Regions from separate parts of the Streptomyces sp. NPDC004435 genome, predicted to be linked through region 2. Evidence: riboswitches for the same ligand, from Rfam matches in the RefSeq annotation. Region 2 holds a riboswitch; each other region holds the start of a gene.
What was found. Region 2 has a riboswitch for cobalamin ahead of ACFYT9_RS18805 (prenyltransferase/squalene oxidase repeat-containing protein). Riboswitches for the same ligand answer to the same signal wherever they lie in the genome.
Positions count from the first base shown of each region.

Region 1 (7,398 bases), on a different contig from region 2:
CTCGTCCACGCCGCGAACCGCGCCAGGGCCCTGACCAGGCTCCGAAACCTGGGCCTGCGGTCGGTTTACCTGCGGGGGAACGCCGAGCCGCCCACCCCGGACGAGATCACGGCCGTCCTGCACCACCCGGACGGGCTGCTGTGGAGATCCGCGCCGGGCGCCGCACAGGAGCTGTGGCACCCGGCCAGAACCCTCCCGCAGGCCCCCGCCGCCTGACGGGTCCCCTGCGGCTAGCCGACGACGGGGACGCCGGAGAGTTCCACCCCGGCCTCGCGGAGCTCCACGAGGGCACGCTCGGTCGTCTCGCGGGCGACTCCGGCCGTCAGGTCGAGCAGGACCCGGGTGCGGAAGCCCTCGCGGGCCGCGTCCAGGGCGGTGGCCCGGACGCAGTGGTCGGTGGCGATGCCCACCACGTCGACCTCGGTGACGTCCCGCTCGCGCAGCCACCGCGCCAGCGTCCGCCCGTTCTCGTCCTGCCCCTCGAAGCCGCTGTACGCGGCGTCGTAGGCGCCCTTGTCGAAGACGGCCTGCACCGCGCCGCCGGCGACGGCGGGGGCGAAGTTCGGGTGGAAGCCGACGCCCTCGGTGCCGGCGACGCAGTGCCGCGGCCAGGAGCTGACGTAGTCCGGGGCCTCGCCGTCCGGGGCGAAGTGGGCCCCCGGGTCGATGTGGTGGTCCCGGGTCGCGACGACGTGCCGGTAGGCGGCGCCCGCCGCCTCGCCCACGAGCTCGGTGATGGCGGCGGCGACGTCCGCGCCGCCCGTCACCGCGAGGCTGCCGCCTTCGCAGAAGTCGTTCTGTACGTCCACGACGATCAGTGCGCGGTGCATGGCGGGTGTCCTCGGGTGGTCGGATGGGATGGGACGAGCCTAGAGACTTCCCCTCCGGATGGGGAGGGGAACGCCTCCACGCTCTGCCGGGTCTCTCCCGGGCTCTGTCTCTAGATGTACTCCGTCGGGAGCACCGGCTCGCCGCGGGAGAGCTGGATCGCCGACATCGGCAGGCCGGCGCGGGCCGCGATGTGGCGGGCGCGGGCGGCCTCCAGGGGCTCCCGGGCGACCACCTCGCCGCCCTTGACCAGCTCGACCAGCAGCTGGTCGGCGGCGAGCGCGTCGGGGACCGGGCCGGTGCCGATCACCTCTGCCACGGCGACGCCCTCGGCGTCCCTGCGGCGCGCCGCCCACTTGCGGCCGCCGACGGACGCCTTGCCGCCCAGCGACTTCTTGGCGACCGGGACCAGCGGGGCCTTCGGGTCGGCCGAGGCGGCCCGGGCGACCAGCTTGTAGACCATGGAGCAGGTGGGGTGGCCGCTGCCGGTGACGAGCTGGGTGCCCACGCCGTACGCGTCGACCGGCGCGGCGGCCAGCGAGGCGATGGCGTACTCGTCGAGGTCGGAGGTGACCACGATCCGGGTGTCCCGGGCGCCGAGCTCGTCCAGCTGGGCCCGGACCCGGTGGGCGACGAGCAGCAGGTCGCCGGAGTCGATGCGGACGGCGCCGAGCTCGGGCCCGGCGATCTCGACGGCGGTGCGGACGGCCTCCGCCACGTCGTAGGTGTCGACGAGGAGGGTGGTGCCCCGGCCGAGGCTGTCGACCTGGGCCCGGAAGGCGTCCCGCTCGCTGTCGTGGAGCAGGGTGAAGGCGTGCGCGGAGGTGCCGACGGTCGGGATGCCGTAGCGGAAGCCCGCGGCGAGGTCGGAGGTCGAGTCGAAGCCGCCGACGTAGGCGGCGCGGGAGGCGGCGACGGCGGCCAGCTCGTGGGTGCGGCGGGCGCCCATCTCGATCAGGCGCCGGCCGCCGGCCGCCGCCGACATCCGGGAGGCGGCCGCGGCGATGGCCGAGTCGTGGTTGAGGATCGAGAGGATCACCGTCTCCAGGAGCACGCACTCGGCGAAGGAGCCCTCGACCCGCAGCACGGGGGAGCCGGGGAAGTACACCTCCCCCTCGGGGTATCCCCAGATGTCGCCGGAGAAGCGGTATCCGGCGAGCCATTCGAGGGTCGGCTCGTCGACGATCGACCGCTCGCGCAGGAAGCCGAGCACGGCCGGGTCGAAGCGGAAGTTCTCGACGGCGTCCAGCACCCGGCCGACGCCGGCGAGGACGCCGTACCGCCGGCCCTCCGGCAGCCTTCGGGTGAAGACCTCGAAGACGGAGCGCCGGTCGGCGGTGCCGGCCCGGAGGGCCGCCTGGAGCATGGTGAGCTCGTACTGGTCGGTGAAGAGCGCGGTCGACGGCACGTCCACCGGGAGCCCAAGGTCCGCAGCGTTCATGCCGACGATGCTAGCGCAGTATTCGTCAGTTTGACGAATACTGCGCCGGGCGGCCTCTCCGAGGTGGCCCGTTTGTGCGACGGGGGGGCCCGGGTGGCAGCATGGGACGAGTGAGCATCGCGCCTATCGAGATCGAACGGACCGAGTCGGCCGAGGAGGTCTCCGCGGTCGTCGAGCCCGACGTCCCCTGGGTCACCCTCGTGCACAACGACCCGGTGAACCTGATGAGCTATGTCACCTACGTCTTCCAGTCGTATTTCGGTTACTCGAAGGACAAGGCGCACAAGCTGATGCTCGACGTGCACAACAAGGGCCGCGCGGTGGTCTCCAGCGGCACCCGCGAGGAGATGGAACGGGACGTGCAGGCGATGCACGGCTACGGACTGTGGGCGACGCTCACCCAGGACCGCGGCTGATGGCCGGCCACTTCGAGGCCGTCCCGGGCGGCGGAGCGGCCGTCGCCCTCGACCAGGTCGAGGTCTCCATCCTGCGCTCCCTCTCCGTCCAGCTCCTGGAGCTGATCGGGCCGGGCGACGAACCCGAGGCGGACGCCGACCCGCTCGCCGCCCTCTTCGCCGAGGGCCCCAGCGAGCCCCCGTCCGACCCCGCCCTGCGCCGGCTCTTCCCCGACGCCTACGGGGACGACACCGAGGAGCTGCGGGCCGCCGCGGCCGACTTCCGCCGCTTCACCGAGAACGACCTGCGGGCCCGCAAGCGCGAGGACGCCCTCGCGGTGGTCCGCGCCCTGGACGGACTGAGCAGCGGGGGACCGGAGGAGTCCGCCCTCCTGAAGCTGACCCCGGACGAGTCCCGGGCCTGGCTCGGCACCCTCAACGACCTGCGGCTGACCATCGCCACCCGGCTCGACATCACCGAGGACGAGGAGAGCGAGCGGCTCTACCGGCTGCCGGACAGCGATCCGCGCAAGCCGATGGTGATGGCGTACCTCTGGCTCGGCGCGCTCCAGGAGTCGTTGGTCGAGACGCTGATGTCCTGACGGGTGCCCGTCCTCGGGTGTTCGCTCAGCGGACGCTCAAATCCAGATAACGAACTCGTTATCCGAGCGAACACCTTGCCGTCTTGTATCCCTCTTGTCCGTATTTATTTGTGGCGCGCACCACACCCAACTCCGTCGAACGTGCCCCGGACCGTGATAAATCTTCACGACCGCTCGGGCACGCCACCCCTGTTCCCGAGGGCGCCCCAGCCGGCTGACCGCCGGTGGCACTCCATCCATATCCGGGGGGATCAGGACCTGATCCGCAGCAGACGCACTCGATGTCGCGCGGATCAGCATGGAGAAAGGCGCACCACCATGACCTCAGTGCAGGTCGACAAGCAGAACGACGGCACCGACGGGGCCGTGGACGGCGGCGAGGGCTACCAGCGTGGCCTCGGCGCCCGCCAGATCCAGATGATCGCCATCGGCGGCGCGATCGGCACCGGGCTCTTCCTCGGCGCCGGCAAGGCCATCCACAAGGCCGGACCCAGCCTCATCCTGGCGTACGCGATCGCCGGTCTGGTCATCTTCTTCATCATGCGGGCCCTGGGCGAACTGCTCATGTACCGCCCGGTGTCGGGCTCCTTCGCGGAGTACGCCCGCGAGTTCGTCGGCCCCTTCGCGGGCTTCGTCACCGGCTGGACGTACTGGCTCTTCTGGGTCGTCACCGGCATCACCGAGGTCACCGCCGCGGCCACCTACATGACGTACTGGTGGGACATCCCGCAATGGATCTCCGCCCTCGTCTTCACCGTGATCCTCTACGGCGCCAACCTGATCTCCGTGAAGCTCTTCGGCGAGCTGGAGTTCTGGTTCTCCATGGTCAAGGTCACCGCCATCATCGGCATGATCCTGATCTGCGCCGGCATCCTCACCGTCGGCTTCTCCGACGCCGGTGACACCGCCACCGTGGCCCACCTCTGGAACCAGGGCGGCTTCTTCCCCAACGGCGTCGGCTCCACGCTGATGACCCTCCAGATCGTGATGTTCGCCTTCCTCGCCGTCGAACTCGTCGGCGTCACCGCGGGCGAGTCCAAGGACCCGAAGACCGTCCTGCCCAAGGCCATCAACACCGTGCCGTGGCGCATCGCCGTCTTCTACGTCGGCGCCCTGATCATGATCCTCTCGGTCGTCCCGTGGACCGAGTTCCAGCCGGGCGTCTCCCCGTTCGTCGCCGCCTTCGAGAAGATGGGCCTCGGCGTCGGCGCCGCCATCGTCAACTTCGTCGTCCTGACGGCCGCGCTCTCCTCCTGCAACTCCGGCATGTACTCCACCGGCCGCATGCTGCGCGACCTCGCGCTCAACGGCCAGGGCCCGAAGGTCTTCACCCGCCTCACCAAGGGCGGCACCCCGCTCCTCGGCCTGACCTTCTCCGCCGCGCTCATGCTCGTCGGCGTCTGGATCAACTACGTCGCCCCGGGCAAGGCCTTCGAGTACGTCGTCTCCTTCGCCACCATCTCCGGCATGTGGGCCTGGATCATGATCCTCGTCAGCCAGATCCGCTACCGCCGCAAGTGCGACCGGGGCGAACTGCCCGAGTCCACCTTCAAGGCCCCCGGCGCCCCCTGGACGAGCTGGTTCGCGCTCCTCTTCATCGGCATGGTCATCGTGATGATGGGCATCGACGAGGGCGCCCGCGTCTCGCTCTACTGCGCCCCCGTCTGGGGCCTGATCCTCACCGTCTCCTACCTGGTGCTCAAGGCCCGCAACCCCGAGGGCGCCGCCTTCGTCAAGCGCTCCTGACCAGCACCGTCTCGGCATCCGGGCCGCTCCGTACCAACCCTCGGTACGGAGCGGCCCGTCTGCTTATCCTGTCGGCATGCTGACCATCACCCGGGACCTGTACGACCGGATCGTGGAACACGCCCGCGCGGACCACCCCGACGAGGCCTGCGGCGTCGTCGCCGGGCCGGTCGGCTCGGGCCGCCCCGAGCGGTTCATCCCGATGCTCAACGCCGCCCGCTCGCCCACCTTCTACGAGTTCGACTCCGCCGACCTCCTCAAGCTCTACCGCGAGATGGACGACCGGGACGAGGAACCCGTGATCATCTACCACTCGCACACGGCGACCGAGGCGTACCCCTCCCGCACCGACATCACCTACGCCAACGAGCCCGGCGCCCACTACGTGCTCGTCTCCACCGCCGACACCGACGCCGCCGGACCCTTCCAGTTCCGCTCCTACACGATCGTCGACGGCGTCGTGACCGAGGAGGACGTCAAGGTCGTCGAGGCGTACGAGTAGTCTGACCCCGACCTTCAGGGCGGCAGGAACCAGGAAGCCGGTGCGAATCCGGCGCGGTCCCGCCACTGTGACCACCCCGCGTGGAAGCCAGGAACTGACCTGCCGCCTTCTCACCACCGATCGGGGACGTGGAAATCCCCGGAGGAGGCCCTCGCCATGACCCGGCGCCCCCGGCTGCTCGCCGCCACCGCCCTGCTGCCCCTGCTCGCCGCCTGCGCCGGCCCCGCGAGCACCCAGGACGCCGCGAAGCCCGCCCCCGGCTTCCCGTACACCGTCACCAACTGCGGCGAGACCACCACCTTCCAGGCCCCGCCGAAGCGCGCGGTCACCATGAACCAGCACGTCACCGAGATCCTCCTGGCCCTCGGCCTGGAGAAGTCCCTCGCCGGCACCGCCTACCTCGACGACGCGATCCTGCCCGCCTACCAGAAGGCGTACGACTCGGTCCCCGTCCTCTCCAAGGAGTACCCCTCCAAGGAGGCGCTGCTCGCCGCGAACCCCGACTTCGTCTACGGCGGTTACGCCTCCGCCTTCGACGCCAAGGACGGCCGCGGCCGCGACGACCTGGCCGAGGCCGGCATCACCACCCGCCTCAACAGCGAGTCCTGCCCCGCCGGCACCCCCTCCGTCGACGACCTCTACCGCGAGGTCACCGAGGTCGGCCGCACCTTCGGCGTCCCCGACCGGGCCGAGAAGTGGAACAAGGAGGCCCGCGCCACCGTCGCCGCCACCGAGAAGCGCCTCGGCGGCCTCGACCCCGTCTCCGTCTTCGTCTACGACAGCGGCGACAAGACCGCCTTCACCGCCGGCGGCAAGGGCATCGGCAACGAGCTCATCAGCCGGGCCGGCGGCCGCAACGTCTTCGCCGACCTCCCCAAGGCCTTCGGCGACGCCGCCTGGGAACAGGTCGTCGCCCGCAAGCCCGAGGTCATCGTCATCTACGACTACGGCTCCACCACCGTCGAGCAGAAGAAGAAGCGCCTCCTCGACGACCCCGCCCTCAAGGACGTCCCCGCCGTCAAGAACCGCCGCTTCGCCGTCCTCCCGCTCTCCGACACCGTCCTCGGCGTCCGCGTCCCCGCCGCCGTCGACAAGCTCGCCGCCCAGCTCCACCCGGCCACCGGCCGATGACCGCCGTCGCCGCCGCCCCGGCCCCTCCGGCGGCGGCGACGCCCGGCCGGGGCCGGTACGCCCTCGTCGTCGCCGGGCTGCTCGCCGCCCTCGCCGCCGCCGTGCTCGGCTCCCTCGCGCTCGGCTCCGTACGGATCCCGCCCGGCCAGGTGCTCGAAGCCCTCACCGGGCGCGCGGACCCCTCCCCGTACCGCACCATCGTGCTCGACGTCCGGCTGCCCCGGGTGATCCTCGGGATCGTCGTCGGCGCCGGGCTCGCGGTCGTCGGGACCGTCCTCCAGGCCCTCGTCCGCAACCGGCTCGCCGACCCCTTCCTGCTCGGGATCTCCTCCGGGGCCTCCACCGGCGCCGTCCTCGTCCTGGTCCTCGGCATCGGCGGCGGGCTCACCACCACCCTCGCCCTGCCCGCCGGCGCCTTCGCCGGCTCCCTCGTCGCCCTCGTCCTCGTCTACGCGCTGGCCCGCCGCGGCTCCACCATGACCGGACCCCGGCTCGTCCTCGCCGGCGTCGCCGTCTCGTACATCCTCACCGCCCTCACCACCCTCATCCTGGTCGCCGCCGCCCGCCCCGAGCACTTCCAGGAAGCCCTCTACTGGTCCTTCGGCGGCCTCGGCTCCGCCCGCTGGGACACCCTCGTGCTGCCCGCCGCCGTCCTGGTCCTCGGCACCGGCGTCCTGCTCGCCCTCGCCCGACCGCTCGACCTCCTGCTCACCGGCGACGAGGGCGCCACCGTCCTCGGCCTCGACACCGGAC
Region 1 is NZ_JBIAMB010000001.1:52,161-59,558, forward strand. Features, by position in the region: gene ACFYT9_RS00240 (hypothetical protein) at 1-216, shown strand, start outside; gene ACFYT9_RS00245 (isochorismatase family protein) at 231-830, opposite strand; gene ACFYT9_RS00250 (nicotinate phosphoribosyltransferase) at 941-2,269, opposite strand; gene clpS (ATP-dependent Clp protease adapter ClpS) at 2,371-2,685, shown strand; gene ACFYT9_RS00260 (DUF2017 domain-containing protein) at 2,685-3,266, shown strand; gene ACFYT9_RS00265 (amino acid permease) at 3,585-5,012, shown strand; gene ACFYT9_RS00270 (Mov34/MPN/PAD-1 family protein) at 5,089-5,514, shown strand; cobalamin riboswitch at 5,492-5,632, shown strand; gene ACFYT9_RS00275 (ABC transporter substrate-binding protein) at 5,671-6,645, shown strand; gene ACFYT9_RS00280 (FecCD family ABC transporter permease) at 6,642-7,398, shown strand, end outside.
Region 1: linked by a shared signal. The riboswitch ahead of ACFYT9_RS00275 (ABC transporter substrate-binding protein) and the one ahead of ACFYT9_RS18805 (prenyltransferase/squalene oxidase repeat-containing protein) in region 2 are both predicted to bind cobalamin.

Region 2 (7,398 bases):
CGGCCGACAGGCCGTGGCCCTGTACGTCGCCGAGGACCGCCCGCACCCCGTAGGGGCCGGCCCTGACGTCGAAGAAGTCGCCTCCCACCAGCGTGCCCGCCTCGGCGGCCCGGTAGAGGCTCGCGCAGCGCACGGGACCGACGCGCCGCCGTACGTCGGGGACGATGGCCCGCTGGGCCGTCTCGGCGACGGCCCGTTCCAGGTCGAGCTGCTCGTCCCTGCGCCCCCGGACGAAGGACACGAAGACGCTCAGGGTGGCGACGAAGCCGAGGGTGACGAGGTCGGTGTTCCCCGGCCGGTCCAGATGGAAGGCGGGAACGGTCAGCAGCGCGATCGTCGCGGCGCCGAGGAGGGCCGTGGCCAGCGGTCCGTAGGCCAGGACGGCCAGTGGGGAGACCGCGCCCAGCAGGAAGCCGATGTCCACCGGGACGGAGTCGGTGAGGGAGGCCACCCCCACCCCGACGAGCAGCAGCACGGGCAGGACCCGGACCCAGCGGGGCGGCGGCGCCCCGCGCAGCCAGCTCCGCCGGTACGCGCCGTTCACCGCCTTCCCCGGCTTCACCACACCACCAGGCTCCTACGCCGGTGAGCACCACGCACTCCGCGTCGCGCGACGGGGCCGCGGGGACGCGCCCGCGGCCCCGGTGGCCCCGGGGCTGTTCCCCCGGACCCAGGGGCTTCCACCGTGAGTGACCGCCCTCCGGGCACCGAAGCCCGGAGGGCGGTCACTCACAAGTCCGACTGCATCACAGTTCGTGACGGAGGCGGGCGAACGGGCGCCCGCCTGTCGTGCCCGGGCCGGGGTCAGGCGCCCCAGCGCAGCGCGATGGTGTCGCCGACGTTGACGGTCGTCTCGCGCAGGGCTCCGGTGAAGGCGGAGCCGTCGGTGCTGACCTTCCAGGTGTTCGATCCGCTGTTCGCCTTGCCGTTGAGCGCGGTGATCGCGCCCGTACCCGACGCGGGGGTGACGCTCGTGACGCAGCCGGACGGGGTGGCGGCGCCCGTCGCGGCGGCGAGGACGTCCCCGAGGGTCGTGGTCGTCGCCGTGGGCGTGAAGGAGACCGCGCACACCTTGAGGTTGCCGGCGCCGTCGTCGACGGTGAGCGCGAGCTTGGTGGCGGTCCCCGGGGTGAATGTCGACTGGGCGACCCACTGGGGGGCGCCCGGGGTGACCGGGACCGGCGGGGCCGCGGTGAAGCCGCCTCCGGCGACCGCGCGCAGCGCGTCGATCGAGGAGTACGCGGAAGGAGTGGTGTCGGCGGGCTTGTACTTGAAGCCACCCGCCGGGTTGTACTGGTTGGCGAGGAGGAAGTCGATCGGGGTCTTGGTGGCGAGGGTGGTGAACTCCGCCGACTGCGGGTTGAATCCGCAGGCGTTGAGGCCCGAGACGCCCCAGCCGTTGGAGCTGGTGTTGACGCCGTAGAGGGAGTTGAACGCGCCCGAGGAGCTGACGAGCTTGCCCTTGAGGAAGTTCTTGCCCTGGACGACGTCCGCGTCCGTGTTCGGGACGCCGGAGACGCACAGCGCGGCCATGGCGGCGCCGGTCATGTCGATGTCGCTCGCGGTGTTGATGGCGGTGGGGTTGCCCTCCACCTTCTGGTAGGTCCAGCCGCCGTCGTTGTGCTGGTTGGCGCGGAGGCGGGCGACCATCGCGGCCGTCAGGGCCTGCGGGACGCGGGCGGAGCCGGCCTGGGTCTTGGCGCCGCCGAGGGCGAGGGCGGCGAAGACGGTGCCGTTGAAGTTGGCGGAGGGGCCGAAGTAGCCCGGTTCGGCGGTCTGCCAGTACCCGTAGATGTTCGCGATGAGGTTGCGCGAGGCCGAGACGCGCGCCGGGTCGATGCCGGCGGCGTAGGCGTTCAGCGTCCCCCGCTCGTAGTCGGTGACCACCGGGGTGGCGGACGGCCACGCGGCGGTCGACAGCAGGTTGCGGTAGACGGTTCTGGCGTTCTTGGTGGTGTCGCCGCCGGGTGCCACGTCGACGACGGCGGTGCCCGCGGCGGCGAAGGCGCTGAACGCCCACTCGTTGGAGAGACCCGAGCCGGCGTACGAACCGTCCGCCGCCTGGAGCGACTTGAGGTAGGCCACACCGTTGGTCTTGGAGGTGGCGATCTGCGCGGGGGTGGAGGTCGCGAAGGCGGGGAGCGTGCTGAGCGCGAAGGCGCCGAGCATCGCCGGCACCGCGAGCGCGAGACGGCGTGAGGTTCGGGGAAGGGACAAGGCGTCCTCCTGAAGTCGGCGGACGCCGGCCGCTCCGGTGCAGGCGCGCGTCACCGTGCCGGAGCACGGCCGGGGCATGGCCGGGGACCGCCGTCCGGAACGCGTGGTACGGCTTCGTGTCGTGCGTCGCCGTATGGGCATTCGGGCTCGGAAACGGCCCCCCGCCGTCCCACACCGCTGCGCGTCAGCTCCGGCTTCGCACCGGATTCCCCCATGTGGCAGCCCAGGACGCTACCCGAACGGCCGAGGTACCGCCAGCGTCACCGAGGGGGTGCCCGGTGGGCCGGCCGAGCGGGCGGCCGGTGAGACGCGGACCACCTTGACGATGCCAACTGATCCGTGTTGCACTCCGCCTGATAAGCAATCAGCACCAGGGGAAGCCGGTCGAATTCCGGCGCTGACCCGCAACCGTGGACCCGGCCAGGACCGGGTGAGCCGGAATGCCTGGGCTGGAAATGAGCACGAGGAACGCCGTCGCGGACTACGGCGTGGTCGTCACCGCCCCGCCACGGCGTCGCCGTCGCGAGGCCATCGCCACGTACGCAGCCGCCCGGCAGAGACGAGGGGCCGCGGTGGGGACCGAACAGCAGGCGAGACGGTGGCCGAGGGCGAGACGACGCCTGGTGTCCGTCCTGACCGTTTCCTTTCTGACGCTCGGTACGGGCCTGGCCCACTTCACGGCCGCCACGCCGGCGAGCGCCGACCCGATGAAGAAGTGCACCCGCACCACCGGCGCCATCGTCGCCGTCGACTTCGGTCACTGGGGCGGCCCCGTGGTGCGCGGCTGCGACGCCACCCCCACGACCGGCTACGAGCTGCTGCAGTCCGGCGGGTTCAGCACCGCGGGTACGGAGCACGACGGACCCGCGTTCATCTGCCGCATCGGCAACGGCTCGTTCAACCGGGGCAAGCAGTACCCCACTCCGGCCCAGGAGGACTGCGTCCTCACCCCGCAGGCCACCGCGTACTGGTCGTACTGGATCGCCTCGCCCGGGCAGCGGAAGTGGACGTACAGCCCGCTGGGGGCCATGTCCCGCACCCTCAAGCCGGGCGACGTGGACGCGTGGGTCTTCGGCGGCACCGACATCGGCGGCACCAAGGGCCGGCCCACCTTCACCCCTGACGACGTCCGCGCGGACGGAGGCGACCCGCCGGACCCGGGCGACCCGCCCGCCCCGAGCGTGCCACCGGGCTCGGTCGACCTGCCGGCGGCGGCCCGCTGGCTCACCGACCGGCTGACGAACGGCCAGCGGGTGGTCAACGAGGGCGACACGGTGCCGAACTACCTCGCCACCACCGAGGCCGCCTGGGCCCTGGCCGCCGCCGACGGCGAGAGCCCCGCGGCCCGGAGGATCGCCGCCTTCCTCGGCAGGCCCGAGCACACCGACGCCTACGCCTACCCCGCCGGGAAGGACGAGGCGCCCGACGCCACCGCCGCCGCCCGCCTCGCGCTCGTCGCCGAGGCCACCGGCAAGGACCCGCGTGACTTCGGCGGCCACGACCTCCTCGGCGACCTCCTGGCGAACGTCTGCCTCAGCGGCTCGGACGCTCCCCAGCCCGTCCCCGGCTGCACCACCAAGGGCGACTTCCGGACGACCGGACAGACCGAGGGCCAGGCCCTCGCCGTCATCGCCCTGCTGAACGGTGACGTGACCCCGCCGGCCGAGGCGGTGACGCGGCTGACTCAACTCCAGTGCGACGACGGCGGATTCCCGAGCTTCCTGATCCTGGACGGGCAGGTCTGCGAGAGCGAGGCCGGGAGCACCGCGCTGGTCGCGCTCGCCCTCCAGCGGGCCGGCGGCCACAAGGCGGTCGTCACCAAGGCCCGCTCCTCTCTGAAGAAGGCCCAGTTCAAGACCGGTGCCTGGCCCGCCGTCTCGTACAGCGTCCCGGGCAGCGCGTACGCCACGGGCTGGGCGGCCCAGGCGCTGCGGGCGCTGGGCGACCGGGCCCACGCGGACGCGGCCGTCTCCTGGCTCTCCCGACAGCAGCTCCCCGGCGGGGGCTTCGCCTTCGAGGAGGGCACCCCGGACCCGCTGCTCTACGCCACCACCGCGGCCCTCATCGCGGGCGCGAAGAGCGACCTGGTGACGCTGACCACGAAGGAGCCGGCGCCGCCGACCACCCCTCCGACCACTCCGCCCACGACACCCCCGACCACGGCCCCTCCCACGACCGGGCCCACCAGTCCCCCGGCCGGTGAGGGACCGGACCTCAAGAAGGGCTCGGCCTACCTCGCCGACCACCGGCGGCTGATCCAGGGCCGGTACTACGAGGGCAGCCCCCGCTTCGCCGACTACGGCCTGACCATCGACGGCGCGTACGCGCTCGCCGCCACCGGCCACGACAACGCCACCCTGCGCAACATCGTCGACTTCCTCGACAAGGGCGGCGAGGACGCCTCGGGCCGCGGCGTCCACGACTGGACCAAGGTCGGCACCAAGTACGCCGGCGGCGGGTTCATCGGCAAGGCGGCGGTCCTCGCCGAGTCCGTGGGCCGCGACCCCCGCGCCTTCGGCGGGAAGGACCTGATCGCCGCGCTCGCCCGGGGCGTCTGCCCGGCCGCGACCCCGGCCGAGCCCCGCAAGTGCGCCGGCCAGGGCAACTACACCTACGCCACCTCGGTCTTCTCCCAGTCCCTGGGCGTCATCGCCCAGGTCAGGGCGGGTGAGACGGCCGCCGCGGCCTCGCCGGTGGCGTACCTCAAGAGCCTCCGCGACCCGTCGACCGGCGCCTGGCCCAGTCTCATCGGCGAGCCGAGCGACATCGAGGTCGACTCGACGGCGATGGCCGCGATGGCCATGGACCTGCTGCCCGACGCCGAGGCGCAGGCGGCCGTGGACCGGGCCCTGGTGTGGCTGGCCGGGCAGCAGCTCCCCGACGGTGGCTTCCCCGGAGCCTCCGGGAACTCCGTCAACTCGGCGGCGCTCGCCGTCCAGGGGCTGTCGCTGGACACCGAGAAGTACGCGGCCGAGATCGCGAAGGCGCGGAAGTTCCTGGCCTCGCAGCAGAACAAGGACGGCGGCTTCAACGTCAGCAAGGGCGGTCAGGCAGGATCCGACGTCCGGGCCTCCGCCCAGGCGGTCGGCGGGGCCACCGGCATCTCCTTCGGCACGCTGACCCGTGACCTGAGCGGCACGACCGCCGAGCCGGTCCCGAGCCCGTCCGGGCCGCCCGCCTCCCCCTCGTCGACGCCCGTGATCATCACCCCGGGCGAGGACGGCGGCACGGAGAGCGGCGGATCCCAGACGTCCGGCACGGGCGGCGGCGAGGCCCAGGCGTCCGGCACCGGGAAGGGCGGAAGCCTCGCCGCCACCGGGTCGCAGGTCACCGCCCTCGCCGTCACGGCCGTGCTCCTGGTCGCCGCGGGCTGGGGCGCGACCCACCTCGCCCGCCGGCGGCGCGAGACCGACGGCGGCCCGGCATGACCACTCGCCGCGTCCCGCGTTCCCTCACGCGTGCGGGGACCGCGCTGGGGCTGTCGGTGGCGGCCGTCGCCGCCACCGCGGCCCCGGCCGGCGCCGCCCCCCAGCCGATGGGGCAGTGCACCACCTCCTCCGGCGCCGTCCTCGCCGTCGACTTCAGCCACTGGGGAGGGCCCATCTACCGCTCGTGCGGGACGACCCCCACGACCGGGTACGAGCTCCTGAACCAGGGCGGCTGGCGGACCACCGGCACGGGCCACGACGGCCCCGCCTTCATCTGCCGCATCGGCTACAGCGGTCACCAGGGAGGGAAGCAGTACCCGACGCCCCAGCAGGACGACTGCGTCCTCACCCCGCCCGCCTCCGCGTACTGGTCGTACTGGCACGCGGATCCGGGCGAGAACACCTGGGAGTACAGCCAGCTCGGCGCGATGCTCTACAAGCCCAAGCCCGGCAGCGTCGACCTGTGGATCTTCGGCGGCACCAACATCGAGGGGACCGAGGGGAGGCCCACCGTCACCCCCGACCAGCTGCGCGCGAAGAACACCCGGCCCACCGGGGGCGGTCAGCCGGTGCCCCGGGACACCCGGACCGCGGCGCCGCTGCCGCCGGACGTCGACACCGGCCCCGCTCCGGAGAACCCGCCCCCGACGGAACCGCCGGCTCCGCCGACGACCGCTCCCGTGACGCGACCGCCCGCGCCGACACGCACCCCGACCCCCTCGCGGAGCCCCTCGCCGACCCCGTCGAAGACCGCGTCCCCGACGCCCGCCACGACCCCTCCGACGACCCCTCCGAGCCCGACCGCGACGACCGGCTCGCCGGCCGTCGCCGCCCCGGGCCCCGCGGTCGTCGACGCGGCGCCCGCGGCGGACGCCCCCGTCGACACGGGGTCCTGGGTGCCCGCCGCCGTGACCGGTCTCCTGGGCCTGCTGATCGGCGCGGCCGCCGTCTTCGCCGCCAAGCGCCGCCGGCGTACGGAGTAGCCGCGTGCCCCGTGCCTCCACGGCAGCCGTCGCACCGTCCGTGTCCGGCCCCGCGCCGGACGCGGGCGGCCGCCGCCTGCCCCGCTCCCTGCACCCCGTCGCCTGGTGGATCTGGGCCCTGGCGCTCGCGACGGCGGTGAGCCGCACCAACAACCCGCTGCTGCTCTTCCTCGTCCTCGCCGTCCTCGGATACGTCATCACGATGCGCCGCACCGAGGCGCCCTGGGCGCGCGGCTTCAAGTACTACCTCTACCTCGCCCTCACCGTCGTCGCGATCCGGGTGGTGTTCCGCGCGGTCTTCGCCACCGGGATCACCCCGCACGACCACTTCCTCTTCTCGCTCCCGCACCTCCCCACCCCGGACTGGTACGCCGGGATCCAGATCGGCGGGCCCGTCTCCCTGGAGGCGCTGCTCTCCGCCGCCACCGACGGGCTGCGGCTGGCGTGCATGCTCTGCTGCATCGGCGCCGCCAACACCCTCGCCAACCCCAAGCGGGCCCTGCGCGTGCTGCCCGGCGCGCTGTACGAGCTCGGCGTCGCCGTCACCGTCTCCCTCAGCGTGGCGCCCCAACTGGTCCAGAGCGTGCAGCGCGTGCACCGGGCGCGGCGGCTCCGCGCCGGGCGCTCCAAGGGTCTGCGGGCCCTGCGCGGGATCATCGTCCCGGTGCTGGAGGACGCGCTGGAACGCTCCCTGCGGCTGGCGGCGGCGATGGACTCCCGGGGCTACGGGCGGGCGGGGACGGCCACCCGCCGGTCGCGCCGGGCCACCG
Region 2 is NZ_JBIAMB010000009.1:241,708-249,105, reverse strand. Features, by position in the region: gene ACFYT9_RS18815 (PP2C family protein-serine/threonine phosphatase) at 1-565, opposite strand, end outside; gene ACFYT9_RS18810 (hypothetical protein) at 805-2,169, opposite strand; cobalamin riboswitch at 2,353-2,429, opposite strand; cobalamin riboswitch at 2,552-2,684, shown strand; gene ACFYT9_RS18805 (prenyltransferase/squalene oxidase repeat-containing protein) at 2,790-5,645, shown strand; gene ACFYT9_RS18800 (hypothetical protein) at 5,642-6,628, shown strand; gene ACFYT9_RS18795 (energy-coupling factor transporter transmembrane component T) at 6,633-7,398, shown strand, end outside.

Region 3 (7,398 bases), on a different contig from region 2:
GGCGAGGGCGGCGAGCCGGGGCGGGGTGCCGGGGTGGTCGTACGCCTCGGGGATGCCGATCTCGGGGCGGGTGTAGCCGCCGGAGAGCAGGGAGCTGTAGGCCCAGACGGGCAGCTGCTCCGCGCGGGCGTAGTCCAGGTGCTCGCGGGTGACGTGGACGTGCGCCGTGGAGGGCAGGGCCTTGTCGAAGCGGGGCAGCAGGTAGGAGTGGCGGTTCTGGAGGTGGGTGTAGCGGGGGCGGTCGCCGGCCAGGGCGCGGGCGCGCTCGACGCGCCAGGTGGCGTGGTTGCTGGCGCCGAGCTCGCCCGCCTTGCCGTCGTCGACCAGGTCGGCGAGGGCGCCGACGGTCTCCGCGAGCGGGACCTCGCGGTCCTCGACGTGGGCCCAGAAGACCTCGACGCGGTCGGTCCCGAGCCGGCCGAGGCTGTCGTCGAGGGCGGCCTTGACGACCTTCTCGGAGAGTCCCTCCCACTCGTCGGTGCCGGGACGGGGTCGGGCTCCGCACTTGGTGGACAGGACGACGGAGTCGCGGTTGCCCCGGGCGGCGAGCCAGCGCCCGACGGTGACCTCGGACTCGTCGCCGGTGGCACCGTCGAGCCAGTACGCGTAGTTGTTGGCGGTGTCGACGACGGTGCCGCCGAGTTCGGTGAAGCGGTCGAGGATCGCGAACGAGGTGGCCTCGTCGACGACGGTGCCGAAGGGGAGGGCGCCGAGGACGATGGTGCGCTGCGGGATCGCCATGGGGTGCGGTCCTTTTCGATGGAGCGGCGGAAGACGGACGAGAGGTTGGACTAGACCAACCCTCGTCCATCCTGGAGCACGAACTCCCGCCCCGCAGCTGTTTGTTGCACCGCGTCTCCGCGACCTGACGTACTAACGCGAGAAGTCTCATTGGTCTATACCTGAGCGTGGCGACGGCATACGATCGCCGCGCACGTCCGACGTGCCCAGAGGCACGGACACACGGACGCACGGACGCACACAGGGTTCTGACCGGGGGGATACGCCTTGTTGGAGGCGCTGGGAATCCAGCGGTCGGCCGAGACCGTCTACCGACTCATGCTCGACCATCCAGAGGAGGGCGTGGCCGGCCTGGCCGCCCGGCTCGACTGGCCCCAGGAGCAGGTCCGCGAAGCGCTCGGCCTGCTCGCCGAGGCCCGGCTCGTCGCCATGGAGGACGGATCCGGCGCCCCGGTGCCGTTCAACCCCGAGGTCAGCTTCTCCTTCCTCCTCGCCCGCGCCGAGGCCGAGCTGAGCCGCCGCCGCCGCGAGGTCGAGCGGGCCGAGCGGGCGGTGGCCGACATCCTCGCCGCGTACGCCGGCGGACCGGGCCCCGCCCATGACGTCGTGGAGCGCGTGACGGGTCTGGACGCCGTGCGCCGGCGGCTCGAATCGCTCGCCGCCGGAGCCCGGGAGGAATGCCTCTCCCTCCTGGTCGGCGGGGCGCAGCTGCCCGACACCATGGACGCCAGCCAGCCCCTCGACCAGCTCGCGCTGGAGCGCGGTGTCCGGATCCGCTCCATCTACCAGGAGAGCTTCCGCAACGACCAGCCCACCGTCGACTACGTCCGCTGGTACTGCGAACTCGGCGGCGAGGCCAGGACCGTGCCCGTCGTCCCGCTCCTCATGGTCATCGTCGACCGGGAGGCCGCGCTCGTCCCCGTCGACCCCGGCGACGGCCGCGCCGGCGCCCTGGAGGTGCGCAGCCCCGGACTGGTCCACGCGCTCGGCGTCCTCTTCGACCACCTGTGGGAGGCCGGCACCCCCTTCGGCGAGGCGCCCCGCCGTGACGCCCACGACCTCTCCCCCCAGGAGCGCGAACTGGTCATGCTCCTCGGCATCGGCTGCACCGACGACATCGCCGCCCGCCGGCTCGGCGTCTCGCTGCGCACGGTGCGCCGGATGAGCTCGGAGCTGATGTCCCGGCTCGGCGCCCGCAGCCGCTTCGAGGCGGGCGTCCGGGCGGTGAAGGAGGGCTGGCTCTGAACCGCCGGAATCCGGCCTGAACCGATCGCCCCGCCGAGCCGTGCAACGGTGAGGGGTTCCGTTCGGAAAAGCAGTCCCCTACATTTCCTCGGCATTGAACGCTGATCAGCAAGGGGACGCTTCCACCATGTCAGAAGCCACAACCGGGAAACCACCGGTCATCACACCGACCAGGATCGTCATAGCGCTGTGCCTGGCAGCCCCGTTCGTGGCGATGCTCTGGGTGAGTTCGTACGCGAAGGTCGAACCGGTCTTCGCGGGCATCCCGTTCTTCTACTGGTACCAGATGCTCTGGGTGCTGGTGTCGACCGTGCTCACGATGGTCGCGTACAAGCTGTGGCAGCGTGACCAGCGCGCCCGCAAGGGAGGTGACGCGCGATGAAGGACGGCGTCAACGGCGTGGCACTCGCCGTCTTCATCTTCTTCTTCCTGGCCGTCACGGTCATGGGCTTCCTCGCCTCCCGGTGGCGCAGGGCCGAGAACGAGAACAGCCTCGACGAATGGGGCCTGGGCGGCCGGTCGTTCGGCACCTGGGTCACCTGGTTCCTGCTCGGCGGCGACCTCTACACCGCGTACACCTTCGTCGCCGTCCCCGCGGCCATCTACGCGGCGGGCGCGGCCGGCTTCTTCGCCGTGCCGTACACGATCCTGGTCTACCCGCTGATCTTCACCTTCCTGCCGCGGCTCTGGTCCGTCTCGCACAAGCACGGATACGTGACCACCTCGGACTTCGTCCGCGGCCGCTTCGGCTCCAAGGGCCTGTCCCTGGCGGTGGCCCTCACCGGCATCCTCGCCACCATGCCGTACATCGCGCTCCAGCTCGTCGGCATCCAGGCCGTCCTGGACGTGATGGGCGTCGGCGGCGGCGAGGGCACCCACTGGTTCATCAAGGACCTGCCGATCCTCATCGCCTTCGGTGTGCTCGCGGCGTACACGTACTCCTCGGGTCTGCGCGCCCCGGCGCTCATCGCCTTCGTCAAGGACACCCTGATCTACATCGTGATCGCGGTGGCGATCATCTACATCCCGATCAAGCTCGGCGGCTTCGACGAGATCTTCGCCAAGGCCGGCGAGGCCTACGCCACGATCAACCCGGCGACCGACAAGCCGCGCGGCTCGCTGATCCCGGGTGAGGCGAGCCAGTGGACGTACGCGACGCTCGCGCTCGGCTCGGCGCTCGCGCTCTTCATGTACCCGCACTCGATCACGGCGACCCTCTCCTCCAGGAGCCGCGAGGTCATCCGCCGCAACACCACGATCCTGCCGCTGTACTCGCTGATGCTGGGCCTGCTCGGACTGCTCGGCTTCATGGCGATCGCCGCCGGCATCCAGGTGAAGAACGGCCAGCTCGCCATCCCGCAGCTCTTCGAGAACATGTTCCCGGACTGGTTCGCGGGCGTCGCCTTCGCCGCGATCGGCATCGGCGCGCTCGTCCCGGCCGCGATCATGTCGATCGCCGCGGCCAACCTCTTCACCCGCAACATCTACAAGGACTTCATCAAGAAGGACGCCACCCCGGCACAGGAGACCAAGGTCTCCAAGCTGGTCTCGCTCCTGGTCAAGGTCGGCGCGCTCGCCTTCGTCCTCACCATGGACAAGACGGTCGCGATCAACTTCCAGCTGCTCGGCGGCATCTGGATCCTCCAGACCTTCCCGGCCCTGGTCGGCGGTCTGTTCACCCGCTGGTTCCACCGCTGGGCGCTGATCGCCGGCTGGGCGGTCGGCATGATCTACGGCACCCTCGCCGCGTACGGCGTGGCCAGCCCGACCCAGAAGCACTTCGGCGGCTCCTCCGCGGAGATCCCGGGCATCGGTGAGATCGGCTACATCGGCCTCACCGCCTTCGTCCTCAACATCGTCGTCACGGTGGTCCTCACCTTCGCCTTCCGGGCCGCCAAGGCCCCCGACGGCATCGACGAGACCTCCCCGTCGGACTACACGGCCGACGCCGGCGACAAGGGCGTCAGCACCGAGCTCCCCAAGGTCGGCGCCGCCACCCACTGAGCCGCGGACGCGCACGCGAGAGGGGCCCGGGAAAACCCGGGCCCCTCTCGCACGCCCGCGCGGCAGACTGGGACCCATGGACTTCACGATCAGGGCGGTACGGCCCGAGGAGCACGAGGAGCTCGGTGACCTCACCGGGCTCACCTATCTGAACGACGGGCTGCTGCTGCACGGGGAGGACGACTTCTACCTGGACGTGCTCCGCGACACGGCCCGGCGGGCGCGCGAGAGCGAGGTGCTGGTCGCCACCGACGCCGAGGACCGGATCGTCGGCGGGGTGACCTTCGCCCCCGGCGGCACCCCCTGGGCGGACATCGCCGTCCCCGGCGAGGCCGAGTTCCGGATGCTCGTGGTCGCGCCCGCGGCCCGCGGCAGGGGCGTCGGGGAGGCGCTCGTACGCGCCTGCGTGGACCGGGCGCGGGCCCTGCCCGGCTGCGCCAGGATCGTGCTCTCCACGGACGGCAAGATGGTCTCGGCCCACCGGATCTACGAGCGGATGGGCTTTCTGCGCACTCCCGAGCGGGACTGGCAGCCCATCCCCGAACACTCTCTGCGAACCTACGCCCTGGAGCTGTAGTCCACGGACCGACACAACATGTGGGGGGTGCCGCGATCGGCGCCCCCCACATGTATGCTCGTCCTCGCTGTCGTCGCAGGGGAATCCGGTGCGAATCCGGAACTGTCCCGCAACGGTGTACTTCGTGTGCCCTTGTCCACGGAGCGAGTCCGAGCACCTGCCGACAGTGCGCCCGGTACGACCGTTCCGGGTGCCGACGACGTCCGGGCCTCGCGGAATGGGCCGGTGGGCGCGGGCGCATCCGCGCGTACGGGTGCCCGTCCGCCCCTCCCCCGCCGCGGCCCCGGGCCGAGAGCGAGGGAGAGCCCCCACGTGACCATCGCGCCTGCGGGTCCGTCAGCCACCGAGGCCGCCGCGATCGAGAGCGACGGCCCCGGGACCGTGCTGCTGCGGACCCTGACCGACCTCACCGCCGACCTCACCGACACCGACCCCGGTCGGGTCGCCGCCGCCGCGCTGCGGGGCCGGCACGCCGGTTCGGACGAGGCGGAGCTGCGCGAACTGGCCACCGAGGCCGCCGCCGGACTGATCTCCGAGGACCCCGCCTACTCCCGGCTCGCCGCCCGGCTGCTCACCCTCACCATCGCCGAGGAGGCGGCCTCGCAGGGCGCCGTCTGCTTCTCCGCCTCCGTCGCCACCGGCCACCGCGAGGGCCTGATCGCCGACCGCACCGCCGCCTTCGTCGAGCTGCACGCGGACCGCATGGACGCGCTGATCGACCTCGCCGGCGACGACCGCTTCGGCTACTTCGGCCTGCGGACGCTCTACTCCCGCTACCTGCTGCGCCACCCGATCACCCGCAAGGTGATCGAGACCCCGCAGCACTTCATGCTCCGGGTGGCGGCGGGCCTCGCCGAGGACGACTCGCTCCGCGCGCTGGACGAGGTGGCGGCGCTGTACCGGCTGATGAGCCGGCTCGACTACCTGCCCTCCTCCCCCACGCTCTTCAACTCCGGCACCCGCCACCCGCAGATGTCCTCCTGCTACCTGCTGGACTCCCCGCAGGACGAGCTGGACTCGATCTACGACCGCTACCACCAGGTCGCGCGCCTGTCGAAGCACGCCGGCGGCATCGGCCTGTCCTACTCCCGGATCCGCTCGCGCGGCTCGCTGATCCGCGGCACCAACGGGCACTCCAACGGCATCGTGCCGTTCCTGAAGACCCTCGACGCCTCCGTGGCGGCGGTGAACCAGGGCGGCCGCCGCAAGGGCGCCGCCGCGGTCTACCTGGAGACCTGGCACGCGGACATCGAGGAGTTCCTGGAGCTCCGCGACAACACCGGCGAGGACGCCCGCCGCACCCACAACCTGAACCTCGCCCACTGGATCCCGGACGAGTTCATGCGCCGGGTGAACGCGGACGCCGAGTGGTCGCTCTTCTCCCCCGCCGACGTGCCCGAGCTGGTCGACCTGTGGGGCGAGGACTTCGACGCCGCCTACCGCGCCGCCGAGGCGAAGGGCCTGGCCCGCCGGACCATGCCGGCCCGCGACCTGTACGGCCGGATGATGCGGACCCTGGCCCAGACCGGCAACGGCTGGATGACCTTCAAGGACGCCTCGAACCGTACAGCCAACCAGACCGCCGAGCCCGGCACGGTCGTCCACTCCTCCAACCTCTGCACCGAGATCATCGAGGTCACGAACGACGGCGAGACGGCCGTCTGCAACCTCGGCTCGGTCAACCTCGGCGCCTTCGTGGCCGGCGGGACCATCGACTGGGAGCGGCTCGACGAGACCGTCCGCACGGCGGTCACCTTCCTCGACCGGGTCGTCGACATCAACTTCTACCCGACCGAGCAGGCCGGGAACTCCAACTCCCGCTGGCGTCCGGTCGGCCTGGGTGCCATGGGCCTCCAGGACGTCTTCTTCAAGCTGCGGCTGCCCTTCGACTCCGCCGAGGCCCGCGCGCTCTCCACCCGGATCGCCGAGCGCATCATGCTCGCCGCGTACGAGGCGTCCGCCGACCTCGCCGAGCGCAACGGTCCGCTGCCGGCCTGGGAGAAGACCCGTACCGCGCAGGGCGTGCTCCACCCCGACCACTACGGCGTCGCGCTCAACTGGCCCGAGCGCTGGGCCGCGCTGCGCGAGCGGATCGCGACGACCGGCATGCGCAACAGCCTGCTGCTCGCCATCGCCCCGACGGCGACGATCGCCTCCATCGCCGGCGTCTACGAGTGCATCGAGCCGCAGGTCTCCAATTTGTTCAAGCGCGAGACGCTCTCCGGCGAGTTCCTCCAGGTCAACTCGTACCTCGTCGACGAGCTGAAGGCGCTCGGCGTGTGGGACGCGCAGACCCGCGAGGCGCTGCGCGAGGCCAACGGCTCGGTGGCCGGCTTCGGCTGGGTCCCGGCCGAGGTGCGCGAGCTGTACCGCACGGCCTGGGAGATCCCGCAGCGCGGCCTCATCGACATGGCGGCGGACCGGACCCCGTTCCTGGACCAGTCGCAGTCGCTGAACCTCTTCATGGAGACGCCGACCATCGGCAAGCTGTCGTCGATGTACGCCTACGCCTGGAAGCGGGGCCTGAAGACGACGTACTACCTGCGCTCCCGCCCGGCGACCCGGATCGCCCGCGCGGCCCAGGCGTCCGCCACGGCCGCCGCCCCCATCCCCGTCCAGCAGGTCGCCGACCCCGACGCGGTCGCCTGCTCCCTTGAGAACCCCGAGTCCTGCGAGGCCTGCCAGTAATGAGCACCAACGAGCACAAGAACCTCCTGGACCCCGGCTTCGAGCTGACCCTCCGCCCGATGCGCTACCCGGACTTCTACGAGCGCTACCGGGACGCCATCAAGAACACCTGGACCGTCGAGGAGGTCGACCTCCACTCGGAC
Region 3 is NZ_JBIAMB010000017.1:78,214-85,611, reverse strand. Features, by position in the region: gene ACFYT9_RS27815 (aldo/keto reductase) at 1-741, opposite strand, end outside; gene ACFYT9_RS27810 (LuxR family transcriptional regulator) at 1,009-1,986, shown strand; gene ACFYT9_RS27805 (DUF3311 domain-containing protein) at 2,114-2,368, shown strand; gene mctP (monocarboxylate uptake permease MctP) at 2,365-3,990, shown strand; gene ACFYT9_RS27795 (GNAT family N-acetyltransferase) at 4,067-4,567, shown strand; cobalamin riboswitch at 4,588-4,747, shown strand; gene ACFYT9_RS27790 (ribonucleoside-diphosphate reductase subunit alpha) at 4,880-7,255, shown strand; gene ACFYT9_RS27785 (ribonucleotide-diphosphate reductase subunit beta) at 7,255-7,398, shown strand, end outside.
Region 3: linked by a shared signal. The riboswitch ahead of ACFYT9_RS27790 (ribonucleoside-diphosphate reductase subunit alpha) and the one ahead of ACFYT9_RS18805 (prenyltransferase/squalene oxidase repeat-containing protein) in region 2 are both predicted to bind cobalamin.

Region 4 (7,398 bases), on a different contig from region 2:
ACCGGAGAGGACGGCCGGCCCGTCCTCGTACGCGAAACCCGCGCGCACCAACTCCACGACCGGGGTGGGGGCCGTCATGCGAGGAACCTTTCCAGTACGAGGGTGAGGGCGACGAGCCCCGCGAGGAGGCCGGCCGTCGCCGCGAGGAACGGGCGGGAGACCGGGGCCTCGGGCAGCAGCACCCGCAGCGTCCCGTCGTAACCGCGCCCGGCGAGACCGGTCTGGAGCCGCTGCGCCCGGTCGAAGGCCCGCACGAACGAGGTCGCGCCGAGCCCGGCCAGCGACCGCCACACGGCCGCCCGGGTCGTTGCCCCGAGCCGCGCCGCCTGCGCCTGACGCACCTTGGCCTGGGCGTCGAGCAGCAGGAAGACGATCCGGTACATCACCAGGGCCACGTCCACCACCGGCGCCGGCACCCCGGCCCCGACCAGGCGCGGCAGCACGTCCGACACCGGTGTGGTGAACGCGAACAGCAGCACGCCCAGCGAGGCCGACGCCGTCCGCAGCAGCAGCTCTCCGGCGTGCACGGGCCCGTCCGGAGCCCAGGCCACGGCGCCCCCGGGCCCGCCCACCGCGAACAGCAGCGGAACGGCTCCGGTGACGCAGAAGCCCAGGGGGATCCGGAAGGCCCGCCACAGCTGCCGGCCCGGCACACCGGCCGGGCCGAGCAGGACGGCGAGGGTGGCCGCCGCGATCAGGGGCGCCCCCGGCCACGGCGGCAGACACACCGCGCAGAGCGTCAGACCGAAGCCGAGCGCGGCCTTCTCCGCCGGATGACGGCGGCGCCAGCGACTGCTGTGCGCCGCCGCGTCGATCGGCAGCATCCGCGGCTACGCGTCCGCGCCCGGGGCGCCGCTCTCCTCACGGGCCGCGGCCCGCTCCTCGCCCTGCCGGCGACCGCGCCGCACGCCGAAGTAGTAGGCGAGGACACCGGCGCCGAGGGCCGCCTGGAGGGCGAACAGCGCCGACTCGATCTCGCCGGACGGCGGCTCGTAGAGCGGGCTGAACCACGGCTCGTAGTCCGGCTTGATCTCGGTGATCGCCGTCTCGGCCTCCGCGTCCGCGCCGGCGAACGGCTCCTCCTTGTGGTCGCCGAGCCCGAGCACCAGGGGCAGGACCGCCAGCGCCGCCACGAGCGCCAGCAGCAGGGTGTTGATCTTCGCGTTCCGGCTCATCACGCCGCCGCCTCCTCGCGTCGCTTCGACTCCGTCCGGGTGAGCACGCCGAGACGCAGCAGGTCACCCTTGCTGGACTGCATGAGCAGCCGCACCACCAGCACGGTCAGCAGGCCCTCGCTCACGGCGAGCGGGATCTGCGTCACCGCGAAGATGGAGCCGAACTTCGCCAGCGACCCCGCGATGCCGGTGCCCGGGTCGGGGAAAGCGACGGCCAGCTGGACGCTGGTCACGCAGTAGGTGGACAGGTCGGCGACGAACGCGCCGAAGAAGACGCTCACCATCAGCGGCGCCCCGGACCGCTTCAGCAGCACATAGGCGCCGTACCCCGCCCAGGGGCCGACGATCGCCATCGAGAAGACGTTCGCCCCCAGCGTGGTCAGCCCGCCGTGGGCGAGCAGCAGCGCCTGGAAGAGGAGCGTGATGGTGCCGAGGACCGCCATGATCGGCGGCCGGAACAATATCGCGCCCAGTCCCGTACCCGTAGGGTGGGAGCAACTGCCCGTCACCGACGGCAGCTTGAGCGCGGACAGGACGAACGTGAAGGCGCCGGCGGCGCCGAGCAGCAGGGTGGACTCGGGGTTGGCGCGCACCTCGCGGGTGAGCGCGCGGACGCCGTGGACGACGAACGGGGCCGATGCGACGCCCCAGGCGGCCGCATGGACGGGGGGCAGATACCCCTCGGCGATATGCATGATCGGGAGACCCTCTCCAGCACCTCGTGGATGGACAACGCGCCCTGGCCGGTCTCCTGGCTGACGGTCATGACGCCCGACTCCGCCTTCCCATCCCGCGACGGTCTCCCGCGGCGGAACAGTGGCTTCCCCGAGGGGATGGAGCCGGACCTCCCGATCACAGTGGCGAGGGCCGCACCGGTACTGCACCGGTTTCCCGAACACCAAGGCGGTGCGACATTAGTGTGTTGACCTGCCTCATCACAATGCGGGGTCGGTCACTCGCGCTCGGACATCTCCCAAGGCCCGGCGCCGTGCGGGACCCGTTGTCAGACCCCCGCACTAGCGTGGACGTGTCCTAGTGCGTTGCTGCTGCTCGGACGAGGGCGCCCCGGCGGCGTGGAACCCGGCCGGGGCGCCCCGCTTACCTGCGGGCGTCAGACCTTGCGGTAGGCGTACGCCTCCGAGGCCGCCGCCGCGACCGCGTCCAGGTCCCCGCCGGCGCTCGCCGTCACCAGCGCGGCCACCGCGCCCTCCACGAAGGGCGCGTCCACCAGCCGGGTGCCCTCCGGAAGCTCGTCGCCCTCCGCGAGGAGCGCCTTCACCGTCAGTACGGCACTGCCCAGGTCCACCAGGACGGCCACCCCGGCGCCCGCGTCGACGGCCTTCGCGGCCTCGGCGATCAGGTCGGCGCTGGTGCCGAGCCCTCCGCCGGGCCCGCCGCCCGCCGCCGCGACCGGCGCCAGGTCGCCGCCGCCGGCGAGCCCCCGGGCCAGGTCGGCGACCGCCTCCGCGACGGCGCCGCTGTGCGAGACCAGCACGATCCCGACCCTGCCCCCGCTCACCGCCCCGCCCCCTCTCCTGTTCCGGCCGCCTCCGCCGTCTCCGCCAGCGCGGCGAAGAGCAGCGCCGAGGAGGTCGCCCCCGGATCCTGGTGGCCGACCGACCGCTCCCCGAGATAGCTGGCCCGGCCCTTGCGGGCGCGCAGCGGGACGGTCGCGAGCGCGCCCTCGTCGGCCGCGGCGCGCGCCGCGGCGAAGGACTCGGGCAGCGCCGCCACGGCGGGGGTCAGCGCGTCCAGCATCGTCTTGTCGCCCGGTACGGCTCCGCCGAGCTGCCCGACGGCGGCGACCCCGGCCGCGAGCGCGTCCGCGAGCTCGGCCCGCGTGACCTCCCCGCCCTCGCCGAGCGCCTTGCCGGCCCGGCGCAACAGCGTCCCGTAGAGCGGCCCCGAGGCCCCGCCCACCGTGGAGATCAGCTGCCGCCCGGCGGTCACGAGGACCGCGCCCGGTGTCGCGGGCGGCTCCTTCGCCAGCGTGTCGGCGACGGCGGCGAACCCGCGCCGCAGATTGGCGCCGTGGTCCGCGTCGCCGATCGCCGCGTCCAGCTCGGTCAGGCGCCCGGCCTCCCGCTCCACCGCCGCCGCCACGGCCGCCATCCAGCGCACCGCGAACGCGGCGCCGTACGTCTCCGTCATCGTCCCCTCACCGGCCCCATCGCAGCGCGGCCGTCGACACCGGCGCGTCCCACAGCCGCAGCAGCTCCTCGTCCGCCGCGCACACCGTCACCGAGCACCCCGCCATGTCGAGCGAGGTCACGTAGTTCCCGACCAGCGTCCGCGCCACCGGCACCCGGCGCGCGTCGAGGACCCGCCGCACCTCGGCGTTGAACCCGTACAGCTCCAGCAGTGGCGTCGCCCCCATGCCGTTCACCAGCAGCAGCACCGGATCCGACGGCCGCAGGTCGTCGAGGACCGCGTCGACGGCGACCTCGGCGATCTCCCGCGCGGTCATCATCCCGCGCCGCTCCCGCCCCGGCTCGCCGTGGATGCCGACGCCCAACTCCAGCTCCCCGGGCGGAAGGTCGAAGGTCGGGCTGCCCTTGGCGGGCGTGGTGCAGGCGCTCAGCGCGACCCCGAACGACCGCGACCGCGCGACCACCCGCCGGGCCAGCGCCTCCACCCGCTCCAGCGGGGCGCCCTCGTCGGCCGCCGCCCCGGCCAGCTTCTCCACGAAGAGGGTGGCCCCGGTCCCGCGCCGCCCCGCCGTGTACAGGCTGTCGGTCACGGCCACGTCGTCGTCGACGAGCACCCGGGCGACCTGGATGCCCTCGTCCTCGGCGAGTTCGGCGGCCATCTCGAAGTTCAGCACGTCACCCGTGTAGTTCTTCACCACGAACAGCACCCCCGCCCCGCTGTCCACCGCCGCCGCGGCCCGCACCATCTGGTCCGGCACCGGCGAGGTGAACACCTCCCCGGGACACGCCCCGTCGAGCATCCCCGGCCCCACGAACCCCGAGTGCAGCGGCTCGTGCCCCGACCCGCCCCCCGACACCAGCGCGACCTTCCCGGCCACCGGCGCGTCCCTCCGCACCACGACCCGCCGCTCCACGTCCACGGTCAGCTCGGGATGCGCCGCGGCCAGTCCGCGCAGGGCGTCGGCGACGACGGTCTCGGGCACGTTGATCAGCATCCTCATGGATACCTCCTGGTGAGGCTGGCAGGCAGGTGGCTGAGCAGGTTATTTGCAGGTCAGAGTGGGCGAGACCGGTTGTTGATCTCGGTGCCTGATTGACCATCAGGGGCGCGTCGGGCTGGGCGCACTTTGCACCTGTGCATGATGGCGCAATTATCCGCTGGGAGGGTGGTCGCGCACCGGTGCGTCGCGGCCGCAAGCGGCCGATCCCGTGCCGGCAGGCTTCGTGCGGCGCCCCGGGGCTCAGTCGAAGCGGGGGGACGACGGGTTTGAAGCCCTGGCGCGCTGCTTGCCGTGCGCACGGACTCGGCATTCGACGCTCATTCGCGACTACGCAGGGGTCGAAGCCGCGGTGGTGGGGGACGGCATCGCCGCGTTCCGCCTGCTCGGCGGGCACCGGCGGGCACCGGCCGGCACCGGCCGCCCTCGGGTGGCGGCCGGTGCCGGCCCTCAACCCGAAGTACCCTCCCAGACCGTCACGTCGAGGGTGAGGGCGTGCAGGTCCGCCCGCTTCACCTGCAAGAACCCGTAGCGGCCTTGAACGGTGCGGAAGCACCAGACCGTCCCGTCCGGCAGCGGGACGGTCTCCTGGGTCGACAGGGGCTGGAGCAGGGCCGAGCAGGTGCTTCGATCGGGACGCTCCGGAGGTCCTGGCCAACTCGCGGCCCCCGCGCCGGGCTTGAAGGTGAGCCGGCTGAGCTCGACCCGCAGGTCCGTCGCCGGCTCACTCGACGAGGCGGATCCGCGACCTCCGGACGGCTCGTCGTCCAGGTCCTGGTAGGTGTCGACGTCCAGTCTGACCCCTCCCGCCCAGCGGACCTGTCCCGTGTCATCCCTCTCGCCACCCGTACCGGTACCGCCGTCCGCACCCTCACCCGTACCGCCGTCCCCGCCCGTACCGGCATCCGCACCCCCATCCGCACCCGCATTCGCTCCGTCCGTGCTCCCCGCGGGCTCCGAGGCGGGCGGCGGCTCCGGGGTGGTGTCGCTCCCGCTGCAGCCGGTGGTGGCCGTCAGCAGGATCGCGACGAGCAGGGCTGTCCGCGCCAGCACGGCCCGAGTGGTCGTCATGTCGTTCCTCTCTTGTCCGACCCCTGCCGGGATCAGTGGTGTTCAGGCGGGCAGGCTTTGGCTGTGTACGCGGGCGCGGGCGCGTGCAGCATCGGGAGCGCGTCCGTCCTGATCGCCCAGATCCCCTCGGCCCCGCTCGCCCACAACACCTCGCCGTCGAGCAACAGGTGGTCGGCCGACGGCGTCGAGGGACAGACCCAGGGAAGGCCGTCCTGCGGCACGAGGTCGTCCACGACCGCCGACCCGTGGCCGGGTGGACCGGCTCCCTGGAGGCCGATTCGGACCAGGCCGGACGTCAGCGCGGCCCAGGCCTCGTCCTGATGGGGGACCAGCTGCTCCAGCACGAAGTCCGTCCGGCCGGCGTACACCGACGGGGCCCGGGTGCGTACGGTCAGCGTCATCGGATCCAGCGTGAGGAGGACCGTCGCGTCCCGCTCTCCCACGTGGAGCAGCAGAGCCCCGTACACCAGCGTGCCGGCGTCGATGACGCCGGCACCCTTCCCGAAGTCCTCGGTCCGGCGGACACGCACCACCTTGCCCTGCGCCGGATCGACCGCGGTCACCGCACCGGCCGTCACCGCGTAGACCATGTTCGGGCCGGCGGCCAGGGCGACAGGGCGGTCCGACCGGAGCCCGACCGGAAGGTCGGACAGCACGGTGCCGCGCACCGGGTCGATCCGCACCAGTCGCACGCTCAGGCGATCGGGGGAACCCGTGGGACGCGGCCCGGGTGCCAGCACCCAGACCGAACCGAAGGCCGCGAACATGGGCTCCGCGAAGACCCACTGCTCGTCGATCCGCTCGTTCAGCCGGATCCGCGCCTGCGGCGCCGCTCCCGGGTCGTCCAGCAGGGCCTTCGGGTCATGGCGCAGCACCTCGTGAGCCCCCGCGACCCAGAGCGAGCCGAACGCCTGGAGGACACTGCGGGCCGCGGCCGTGACCCGTACCCGTGGGACGGCCGCGTCCTCGGCCCGCGTCGGGATCGTCGTCATGCCGCGCAACGAGGACAGCGGCCGTCCCGTGAACGACGCGTGATCGGGGGCGGGCCACCAGAGCGCGCCCCCGGCGATGGCCACGGGGCCGCCGGTCTCCGAGGTCTCCACCAACTCGATGCGCCCGCCGGGCTGGTAGCGCTCCGGCGCCGGCGCGGTACCGGCGCCGGAGCCGGAACGGTCACCCGCGCCGGAACCGGTCGTCGGCGCGGGGCGAGTGCCGTCGGCGCAGCCGGCTGCCGTCAGCAGGGCGAGCGCCAGCAGCGCGGTCAGCGCACACCGCCTGGCCCCCCGAAAGGGCCCGGTACCGCTCACCGGCTCTCGCAGCCGTCCGAGAGCCCCTCGGAGAGGGTCGTCCGGTCGGGCCCCCAGAGGCAGCGTGCCGTCCGGGCGGACGTCCCGGTGAGCCGGAACGGCTGACCGTCACGCTTGAGCACCAGCGTGCCGGTCTTGCCGTCCGAGGCCCAGTCGATCTCCAGGTGCCACCGGACGTCGTTCCGCTCGCCGTGGGCCACCACCGCGAACAGCTCGGACTCGCCCTTCGACACCTCGTAGGGGAAGTCGATCGCCTTGCCGTCCGCGTCGACCCCCACCGCCTTCGCTTTCGGGGACGCCTCGTCGAGGTCGATGTCGAGGTGGCGGAGCTCCTTCGGGCCGCCGCAGCCGACACCGGTCCAGGTGCCGCTCACCGGCGCCTCCCGGCTGTCCACCACCACCCGGATCTGACGCAGCACCACCTGCGCCTCGGAGGTGCCCTGGACCAGGAAGCCGAACTCGTCCCTGGCCGCCGGTACGCCTCCGAGGTCACGGGCCCAGGCGGTCAGGGGCTCGCTCCCCGGGGCCTTGAGCCCGGCGGAGGAGCCCGGCACCATCCAGCTCATGGCGCACTCGTCCGACCCGCCCGACCACAAGGCCGCCTTCGGAGCCGTCTGCGGCTTCGAGAACCAATTGCCCAAGGGCGTGGCGAAGATCGTGGCGATCGCGGTGATCAACCCGACGCCGAACCCGCCGG
Region 4 is NZ_JBIAMB010000029.1:35,927-43,324, forward strand. Features, by position in the region: gene ACFYT9_RS35945 (ATP-binding cassette domain-containing protein) at 1-78, opposite strand, end outside; gene cbiQ (cobalt ECF transporter T component CbiQ) at 75-824, opposite strand; gene ACFYT9_RS35955 (energy-coupling factor ABC transporter substrate-binding protein) at 831-1,175, opposite strand; gene ACFYT9_RS35960 (energy-coupling factor ABC transporter permease) at 1,175-1,870, opposite strand; cobalamin riboswitch at 1,899-2,093, opposite strand; gene ACFYT9_RS35965 (PTS-dependent dihydroxyacetone kinase phosphotransferase subunit DhaM) at 2,287-2,694, opposite strand; gene dhaL (dihydroxyacetone kinase subunit DhaL) at 2,691-3,326, opposite strand; gene dhaK (dihydroxyacetone kinase subunit DhaK) at 3,334-4,326, opposite strand; gene ACFYT9_RS35980 (hypothetical protein) at 4,774-5,394, opposite strand; gene ACFYT9_RS35985 (hypothetical protein) at 5,427-6,701, opposite strand; gene ACFYT9_RS35990 (hypothetical protein) at 6,698-7,267, opposite strand; gene ACFYT9_RS35995 (hypothetical protein) at 7,266-7,398, shown strand, end outside.
Region 4: linked by a shared signal. The riboswitch ahead of ACFYT9_RS35960 (energy-coupling factor ABC transporter permease) and the one ahead of ACFYT9_RS18805 (prenyltransferase/squalene oxidase repeat-containing protein) in region 2 are both predicted to bind cobalamin.